One region of the Pseudomonas knackmussii B13 genome, then DNA from elsewhere that is predicted to be linked to it. Evidence: riboswitches for the same ligand, from Rfam matches in the RefSeq annotation. Region 1 holds a riboswitch; each other region holds the start of a gene.
What was found. A riboswitch is a leader RNA that binds a small molecule or an ion and turns the genes downstream of it on or off. The one in region 1 is predicted to bind cobalamin.

Region 1 (3,214 bases):
GGCCCGATCGACGGCCACGACCTGCCGACCCTGGTCGCCACGCTGCGCAACATGCGCGACCTCAAGGGCCCGCAGTTCCTCCACGTGATCACCAAGAAGGGCAAGGGCTTCGGCCCGGCGGAACTGGACCCCATCGGCTACCACGCGATCACCAAGCTGGAGCCGGCCGGCGCCGCGCCGAAGAAGGCCGGCGGTCCGAAGTACTCGAACGTGTTCGGCCAGTGGCTGTGCGACATGGCGTCGCAGGACCCGCGCCTTGTCGGCATCACCCCGGCGATGAAGGAAGGCTCCGACCTGGTCGCCTTTGCCGAGCGCTTCCCGGACCGCTACTTCGACGTCGCCATCGCCGAGCAGCACGCCGTGACCCTGGCGGCCGGCATGGCCTGCGACGGCGTCAAGCCGGTGGTGGCGATCTACTCCACCTTCCTGCAGCGCGGTTATGACCAGCTGATCCACGACGTCGCAGTGCAGAACCTCGACGTGCTCTTCGCCATCGACCGCGCCGGCCTGGTCGGCGAAGACGGCCCGACCCACGCGGGCAGCTTCGACCTCTCCTACCTGCGCTGCATCCCCGGCATCCTGGTGATGACGCCCAGCGACGAAGACGAGCTGCGCAAGCTGCTGACCACCGGCTACCTGTTCGAAGGCCCGGCGGCAGTGCGCTACCCGCGCGGCAGCGGCCCGAACACCCCGATCGAACCGGCGCTGGAGCCGGTGGAAATCGGCAAGGGCGTGGTTCGCCGCCGCGGCAGCGCCGGCAAGGTCGCCATCCTCGCCTTCGGCGTGCAGCTGGCCGAAGCCCTGCAGGTGGCCGAGCGCTTCGACGCGACCGTGGTCGACATGCGCTTCGTCAAACCGCTCGACGAAGCCCTGGTGCGTGAGCTGGCCGACAGCCACGAGTTGCTGGTGACCATCGAGGAGAACGCCGTGATGGGTGGCGCCGGCGCCGCCGTCAGCGAGTTCCTCGCCCACGAGAACCGCCAGCAGCCGATCCTCCACCTGGGCCTGCCGGACTACTACGTGGAGCACGCCAAGCCGAGCCAGATGCTTGCCGAGTGCGGCCTCGACGCGGCCGGCATCGAGCGCGCCATCGCCGAGCGCCTGGCGCAGCTGGGCTGACCGCTAGGCGCATTGCTCCCCCTGAGCCTTGCAGCGACGGGCGCACCCTTATAAGGTGCGCCCGTTTTCGTTCGAGGTAACGGGAAGCAGGTGAAAGACCTGCGCTGCCCCCGCAACGGTAACCGACCGCAGGCCACGGCCTGCCGCGCTCCGATCCGCCACTGTGCGACACGCATGGGAAGGCCGCGAGCGTGCGTGTCGGCAGCCCGGAGACCGCCCTCGACGCGATCCGACTGGTGTTGCGGAGGGCCGCACCGTCAAGCACGGCCGCGAGCCGTCCTTGTCCGCCCTCCTCGAAAGTCGCCGACGTACTTTTGAGGATTCCAATCCATGAAGCTTTCCCGTCTCGCCTTGGCCGTCGCCGTACTGCCCGGGGCTTCCTTCGCCGCGACCGATGCCGAGCAGGCCTACAAGCTGCCGGACATGGTCATCACCTCGGCGCGCATGGCGCAGCCGCGCGACCAGGCCACCTCGGCCAACACCGTGTTCACCCGCGACGACATCGAGCGCCTGCAGGCCCGCAGCGTGCCTGAGCTGCTGCAGCGCGTGCCGGGCGTGCAGGTGAGCACTGCCGCCGGGCTGATCAGCTACTCGGTGCGCGGCAGCAACACCGCGCAGACCCTGGTGCTGGTCGACGGCCAGCGCATCGCCTCGGCGAGCAGCGGCATCGCCCGCCTGGACTACCTGAGCATCGACAACATCGAGCGCGTCGAAGTGACCCGCGGTCCGCGCTCCTCGCTGTACGGCGCCGACGCCATCGGCGGGGTGATCCAGATCTTCACCCGTCGCGGCGAAACCGGCCTGCACCCGGAAGTACGCCTGGCGGCGGGCAACCACGGCACCTTCGAGCGCAGCGCCTCGCTGGCCGGTGGCGACGAGCGCACCCGCTTCAACCTCGGCGCCAGCCTCGACGAAACCCAGGGCTGGGACATGACCCGCGACAACCGCGGCGCCGACAGCGACGACGACGGCCGGCGCAACAAGGCCGTGCACCTGAACCTCGACCACCAGTTGAACGACGACTGGAAGGCCGGTTTCAGCCTCAACGACCAGCGCGGCGACAGCGAATACGACGACGCCTACAGCTACGCGCCGGGCCTGCCTCACGACGAGTTCCGTGTCAGCAGCTACAGCGGCTACCTCGAAGGCCAGCTCACCGACATGTGGAGCAGCCGCGTCGAACTGGGCCGCAGCTACGACCGCAACAAGGCGGTCGGCGCCGCCGAGGACTGGAACAACGGCAGCCTGGAAACCACCCGCCACTCGGCGAGCTGGATCAACCGCCTGCAGCTGGACCCGCGCAACCAACTGGCCCTGGGCGCCGACTGGTACGAAGACCAGGTCGACGGCAGCACCACGTTCGCCGAGGACAGCCGCGAGAACCACGCCTTCTTCGCCCAGCACAGCTTCAAGGCCGACGCCTTCTCCACTGAGCTGGGCCTGCGCCACGACGACAACCAGCGCTACGGCACGCAGAACAGCTGGAACGGCGCCCTGACCCTGCCGGTGGGCGACAAGCAGAGCTGGATCGCCAGCTACGGCGAGGGCTTCCGCGCGCCGACCTTCAGCGACCTCTACTACCCCGGCGCCGGCAACCCGAACCTCAAGGCCGAGACCTCGAAGACCTACGAGCTGCAATGGCGCGGCGAGTTCGACGGCAACCACCTGGACGCCTCGATCTACCGCACCGAGGTCGACGACCTGATCGCCTGGGACAGCACCGCCAACCAGCCGGAGAACATCGCCAAGGCGCGCATCAACGGCTTCGAGGCGAACTGGGCGCGTGAGGTCTACGGCTGGCAAGCCAACCTCGGCGTAGCGGTGATCGACCCGCGTGACCGCGACACCGGCCACACCCTGCCGCGCCGCGCCCGCCGCACCCTGAGCCTGGACCTGGACCGCCAGTTCGGCGCCTTCGGCCTGGGCGGCAGCTGGCGCGCGCTGAGCAACAGCTATGCAGACGCTGCGAACAGCGAACAGCTCGGCGGCTACGGCGTGCTGGATGTGCGCGGCAGCTGGCTGTTCAGCGAAAGCATCCGCTGGGACCTGAAGGTGCAGAACCTGCTGGACCGCGACTACGCCCAGGCAACCTACC
Region 2 (3,214 bases), 150 kb from region 1:
GACCTGGTCCTGATCCGGCCAGCTGGCGCGGTGGATCACCGCGATCGGGCAGTCCGCTCCGTAGTGCGGCAGCAGCTCCTCGACGATCTTCTCCAACTGCCCCACACCCAGGTGGATGGCCATGCTCGCCCGGTGCCGCGCCAGGTCGCCCAACTGCTCGCCCTCGGGCATCTTCGTCTTGCTCGCATAGCGGGTGAGGATCAGCGTCTGCGAGATATCCGGCAGTGTCAGCTCGCAGCCCAGCAGCGCGGCGCAGGCAGCCGTCGCAGTGACGCCGGGGACGATCTCGTAGGGGATGCCGAGGCTGCGCAGGTGCTGGATCTGCTCGCCGATGGCGCCGTACAGCGAGGGGTCGCCGGAGTGCACGCGGGCCACGTCCTGGCCCTTGGCGTGGGCCTCGGCAAACAGCGCGATGATCTGCTCCAGGTGCAGCTCGGCGGTGTTCACCACCACCTCCGCGCTGTGCCCTTCCAGCACCGCTTCAGGCACCAGCGAGCCTGCATAGAGGATCACCGGACACGTGCGCACCAGGCGCTGGCCCTTGACCGTGATGAGCTCGGGATCGCCGGGACCGGCGCCGATGAAATAGACCGTCATGCTGGCTTCGCTTCGGATCGGGAAAGGTGCGCAGTCTACCCCAGCCCGACTGGCGCCATGGCCAGCGCGCAGGTGGCATTGGCACTGCGGCGCTTGGTCAGCACCAGGCGCGCCGGGCCCTCTGCCAGCGCCTCGGCCAGCGCCAGCGCAGAGGCTTCGGCCACACCGGGGCTGCCGGTGGCCTGGCGCGCCAGCGCCGAGGTCGAGCTGAGCTGGCTTTCGTAGGGCAACAGGCGCTCGGCGGGCAGCAGCTCCAGCGGCAAGCGCAACTGGCGCGCGAGTTCGCGCAAGCCGCCCTCCAGCGCCTTGGCCTCGCTGCTGGCCAAGGCTTTCAGCAGCGTCTCGTCGAGCCCGGCTTCGCGCAGGCAGGCCCGCAGCAGGGCGAGCAGTTCGTCGGCGCCGCAATCTTTGCGGCAGCCCAATCCGGCAACCAGGATCATGCGGGCCTCCTCGGGCGGGGAATCGCCGGGCAGCTCAGCACGGGCCCCGCGCGCCGTCAACGGCCGGGTGGCGATTGACCGACCCAGGCGGCCTGCGTAGCCTGTGCGCCTTCGAGGTTCTTCGGCCGCGCGCCGAAGCTAAGAGGGAACGTGGTCCAAGCCACGGCTGCCCCCGCAACTGTAAGCGATCGGAACTCCTTCGAATGCCACTGCCGCAAGGTGGGAAGGCGAAGGACGAGGCGAAAGCCGGATCGCGAGCCAGGAGACCTGCCTCGCACCAGCATTACGACAACCGGGCGGGGTGATCCGGGTGGCGGCTTCCGTTGCACGGCTGCTCCGTGCGCGCGCCTCTGCATCCCGTCCTCTGCGCAGAGGCGAACATGCAAACCCTGGCCAAGCTCCCCGTCACCATCGTCACCGGCTTCCTCGGCGCCGGCAAAACCACCCTGCTCCGGCACATGCTCGACAACGCAGAAGGCCGCCGCATCGCGGTGATCGTCAACGAGTTCGGCGAGCTCGGCATCGACGGCGAAATCCTCAAGCAATGCTCCATCGGCTGCACGGAAGAAGAAGCCGTCGGCCGCGTCTTCGAGCTGGCCAACGGCTGCCTGTGCTGCACCGTGCAGGAAGAGTTCTTCCCGGTGATGCGCGAGCTGGTGGCCCGCCGCGGCGACCTCGACCAGATCCTCATCGAGACCTCCGGCCTGGCCCTGCCCAAGCCGCTGGTGCAGGCCTTCCAGTGGCCGGAAATCCGCAACGCCTGCACCGTCGACGCAGTGATCACCGTGGTCGACAGCCCGGCCGTGGCCGCCGGCACCTTCGCCGCGCATCCCGAGCAAGTGGACGAGCAGCGCAAGCAGGACCCGAACCTCGACCACGAATCGCCGCTGCACGAACTGTTCGAAGACCAGCTCGCCAGCGCCGACCTGGTGGTTCTGAACAAGGCCGACCTGCTCGACGCCGACACCCTCGCCCAGGTGCGCGCGCACGTCGCCGAGGAGCTGCCGCCGGCGGTGAAGATCATCGAGGCCAGCGCCGGCCAGCTGCCGCTCTCGGTGCTGCTGGGACTGAACGCCGAGGCCGAGCTGCATATCGACAGCCGTCCGACCCACCACGATCACGAAGGGCACGAGGACCACGACCACGACGAGTTCGACTCCTTCCACGTCGACCTGCCGGAAGTCGAGGAGCGCGCGCTGCTGGAAGCCCTCGGCCAACTCGTCGAGCGCCACGGCATCCTGCGCATCAAGGGCTTCGCCGCCATCCCCGGCAAACCCATGCGCCTGCTGATCCAGGGCGTCGGCAAGCGCTTCGACAAGCACTTCGACCGCAAGTGGCTGAGCGACGAAACCCGCGCCACGCGCCTGGTGGTGATCGGCCAGGAGCTGGACCAGGCGGCCATCACCAACGAGCTGCGCACGGCGCTGGCGCAATAACGCTTTTGTAGGAGCGAGCTTGCTCGCGAACAACTCCGCAGCGGGGTTTGGTTCGCGAGCAAGCTCGCTCCTACGAAGAGCCACCACCGAGGCTGCTCCATGCACCTGCTGCGCACCCAACCCGGCGGCTTCGTCCCCGACGACGGCATCGCCCACCTGGCCCAGACGCCCGCCGAGCTGGTGATCCTCTGCAGCGGCGACTCGCACCTCGCGCTGCTCGCCGAGGCCGCCCGCGCGCTGCCGGAGGACTACCCGAGCCTGCGCCTGGCCAACCCCATGCAGTTGCAGAACCATGCCTCGGTGGACCTCTACGTCGACGAGGTGCTGCAGCACGCGAAGGTCATCCTGATCTCGGTGCATGGCGGCGTTGGCTACTGGCGCTACGGCATCGAACAGCTGGTGGCGCTGGCCGAGCGCGGCGCCACGCTCGTCCTCGTCCCCGGCGACGACAAGCCCGATCCCGAGCTGACCGCCCTCTGCACTGTCCCGCCGCCCGAGGCCGAACGCCTCTGGCAGTACCTGCGCCAAGGCGGCCTGGACAACGCCCAACAGTTCTTCGCCTGCCTGGCCGCGCAGTACCTGAAGCGCGACTACCCGTGGCGCGAGCCGCACACCTTGCCGCGTGTGGCGCTGCACCATCCACGACAACCCGCAGCCACCCTCGCCCACTGGCAAGCCGAGTGGAATGCGGACTGGCCCGTCGCCGCGCTGCTGTTCTATCGCACCCACCTGCAGGCGGCG
Region 3 (3,214 bases), 750 kb from region 1:
GGCGGCTGGGCAATTCCAGATCGGCACTGCGCGGCAGCGCGCCGTACCAGCGAATCCAATCCGGCAGGCTTTCGCGCAGCAGGTCGCTGTGGCGCTGGCTGCCGACACGGTTGCCGAGCACGCCGGAGAACGGCAGGCCCGGCTGGTAGGTGGCGAGGCCCACGGCGAGGGCGCCGAAGGTCTGCGCCATGGCCTGGCCATTGATCACACCGAGCACCGGCACATCGAAGGTGCGCGCGAGGTCAGCGGCGGACGGCGTGCCGTCGAACAGGCCCATCACCCCCTCGATGAGGATCAGGTCGGCCTCTCCCGCCGCTTCCCAGAGCAGCCGTCGGCTCTGCGCCTCGCCAACCATCCACAGATCGAGCTGGTAGACCTGCGCACCACTGGCGCGGGCGAGGATCATCGGGTCGAGGAAGTCCGGGCCGACCTTGAACACCCGCACCTTGCGCCCCTGGCGCGCGTGCAGGCGGGCCAGGGCGGCGGTGACGGTGGTCTTGCCCTGCCCGGAGGCCGGCGCAGCGATCAGCAGCGCCGGGCACTGGCGCGCCTGCGGCATCAGAACTCCACCCCTTTCTGCGCCTTGATCCCGGCCTTGAAGGCGTGCTTGACCAGGCCCATCTCGGTGACGGTGTCGGCGGCCTCGATCATCCCCGGCTGCGCGGCGCGGCCGGTGACGATCACATGCTGGTGCGCGGGGCGCGCGGCGATATCCGCGAGCACCGTCTCCAACTCCAGGTAGCCGTGCTTGAGGGCGATGTTCAGTTCGTCGAAGACGATCAGACCTACGGCCGGGTCGGCCAGCAGTTCGCGCGCAACATCCCAGGCCTGCCGGGCCTTCTCGATGTCGCGCTGGCGGTCCTGGGTTTCCCAGGTGAAGCCCTCGCCCATCACGTGATAGCGCACCTGCTCGGGGAAGCGACGGAAGAAGGCTTCTTCACCGGTAGTGGCGGCGCCCTTGATGAACTGCACCACGCCAGCCTGCATACCGTGGCCGAGGGCGCGGGCGAGCATGCCGAAGGCCGAGCTGCTCTTGCCCTTGCCGTTGCCGGTGAGCACCAGCAGCACGCCGCGCTCGTCCTGCGCCTGGGCGATCATTTCGTCGATCACCGCTTTCTTGCGCTGCATGCGTGCGCGGTGGCGCTCGTCCTTTTCCACGGATTCGCTCATCGGGGATTCTCCTGGCCACGGGCGGCCGTGCTCGCGACGCTCGTGCGCCGGGGCTGAAGGGGCGGGATGAAGGACGCGGCGGCAATGACCGCAGGATGACGACGGACGACAGCCGCGCGGCCTGGGGCCGTGGCTGCAAGAGAAATGCTCATCTGCCTGATCGCTCCACCGCTCTCACCCGCGCGGTACAAAACCTTGAGGACGTCGGGGCGGTCGGATCGCGGTCAGGAAGGCACGCGGCCGACGGCTTCCTGCACGTCGTCTGCGCTACGGGCCGGTCTCCGGGCTCGCGAGTGGAGGTCCGTATGGACTTCCCCGATCGCGCCTTCCCATGCCGGAGCACAGTGGCCATTGCGATCGTCTGACTCGCCTACCGTTGCGGGGGCAGCGCCGGAATGACCGATTCGAGTCGGTGTCACCGGCTTCCCTGTTTCACCTTCAGACGGATCTGAAGGCACCTGTAGCAGGCGCGCAGCTTAGAGGCTGGCGGGGTGGCCGGTCAATCGACGCCAGCCAGGCCTTCGAGAGCGGCGGCCGACGGCGCCCGCGCTGCCGGACGGATTGCAGCTGGAAGGATGTCCATCGCCGCACGGCTCATTTGTCTTGCGCCTTGCGTGCAATGAAGGCGGCGGTTATCTCCGCTAGACTCGCCGGCATGACCGAAACCACTCAGACCAGCCAGCTGCGCCTGGACACCTCCGCCTCCCCGCCCCTGCTGCGCATCAGCGGCGACTGGACACTCGCCCACTTCGCCGACCTGCAGAAGCAGATAGCCGGCCTCGACGCCCAGCACCGCCAAGCCGCGCATTGCGATCTCGACGGCCTCGGCGCGCTCGACACCGCCGGCGCCAGTCTGCTCGCCGACCTGCTGGGCAGCACCGGCCTGCAACACCTGGACGAACTGGCCGCCAACGTGCCGGCCGAGCGCCGCGCCCTGCTCCGCGCGGTCGGCACCTCCATCGGGCAATGCCGGCTGGAAGAGCGCACGCCGCCCCCGGGCAACGCCCTGATCGATCTGCTGGAACGCATCGGCCGCGCCATGCTCGCCTTCCGCAGCGACCTGGTCGGCGTGCTCGGCTTCATCGGTCTCACCCTCGAGAGCCTGCTGCGCTGCATGCTCAACCCGCGCCGCTGGCGCCCCACCTCCCTGGCCGCGCACATGGAGCAGACTGGCCTGGACGCGGTGCCGATCGTGGCGCTGCTGACCTTCATGGTCGGCGCCGTGGTGGCCTTCCTCGGCGCCACGGTGCTGAACAAGTTCGGCGCGGCCATCTACACCGTCGACCTGGTCGGCTTCTCCTTCCTGCGCGAATTCGGCGTGCTGCTCACCGCCATCCTGCTCGCAGGGCGCACCGCCAGCGCCTTCACCGCGCAGATCGGCTCGATGAAGTCGAACCAGGAAATCGACGCCATCCGCGCCCTCGGCCTCGACCCCATGGAGCTGCTGGTGCTGCCACGGGTGCTCGCCCTGCTGCTGGTGCTGCCCATGCTGACTTTCCTCGCCATGCTCGCCGGCATCGCCGGCGGCGGCGTGGTCTGCGCGCTGGCCCTGGACATTTCGCCGCGGCTGTTCATCGTCACCCTGCAGAACGACATATCCTTGCAGCACTTCCTGGTCGGCATGGTCAAGGCGCCGATCTTCGCCTTCCTGATCGCCGTGATCGGCTGCCTGGAAGGCTTCCGCGTCAGCGGCAGCGCGCAATCGGTGGGCGAGCACACCACCTCGGCGGTGGTGCAGTCGATCTTCGTGGTGATCCTGCTCGACGCGGTGGCCGCGCTGTTCTTCATGGAGATGGGCTGGTGAACACGGACGAACCCATCATCCAGGTCCGCGACCTGTGCAACCGCTTCGGCGACCACGCAGTGCACGAGCACCTCGACCTCGACGTGCGCCGTGGCGAGATCCTCGGCGTGGTCGGCGGCTCGGGCACCGGCAAGTCTGTTCTGCTGCGCAGCATCGTCGGCCTGCGCCGGCCACAGGAGGGCGAGGTGCGGGTGTTCGGCCAGAACCTGCTGGCGCTTTCCGCCGAACAGCGCTCGCCGC

Region 2: another riboswitch for cobalamin. It lies ahead of cobW (cobalamin biosynthesis protein CobW); the one in region 1 lies ahead of PKB_RS04130 (TonB-dependent receptor domain-containing protein).
Region 3: another riboswitch for cobalamin. It lies ahead of cobO (cob(I)yrinic acid a,c-diamide adenosyltransferase); the one in region 1 lies ahead of PKB_RS04130 (TonB-dependent receptor domain-containing protein).

What each region holds. Positions count from the first base shown of each region.
Region 1 is NZ_HG322950.1:858,262-861,475, reverse strand. It holds gene dxs (1-deoxy-D-xylulose-5-phosphate synthase) at 1-1,119, shown strand, start outside; cobalamin riboswitch at 1,156-1,354, shown strand; gene PKB_RS04130 (TonB-dependent receptor domain-containing protein) at 1,450-3,214, shown strand, end outside.
Region 2 is NZ_HG322950.1:707,616-710,829, reverse strand. It holds gene cobM (precorrin-4 C(11)-methyltransferase) at 1-597, opposite strand, end outside; gene PKB_RS03310 (cobalamin biosynthesis protein) at 633-1,037, opposite strand; cobalamin riboswitch at 1,135-1,326, shown strand; gene cobW (cobalamin biosynthesis protein CobW) at 1,418-2,473, shown strand; gene cobN (cobaltochelatase subunit CobN) at 2,573-3,214, shown strand, end outside.
Region 3 is NZ_HG322950.1:1,607,991-1,611,204, reverse strand. It holds gene PKB_RS07740 (cobyrinic acid a,c-diamide synthase CobB) at 1-559, opposite strand, end outside; gene cobO (cob(I)yrinic acid a,c-diamide adenosyltransferase) at 559-1,170, opposite strand; cobalamin riboswitch at 1,426-1,647, opposite strand; gene PKB_RS07730 (ABC transporter permease) at 1,826-2,974, shown strand; gene PKB_RS07725 (ABC transporter ATP-binding protein) at 2,971-3,214, shown strand, end outside.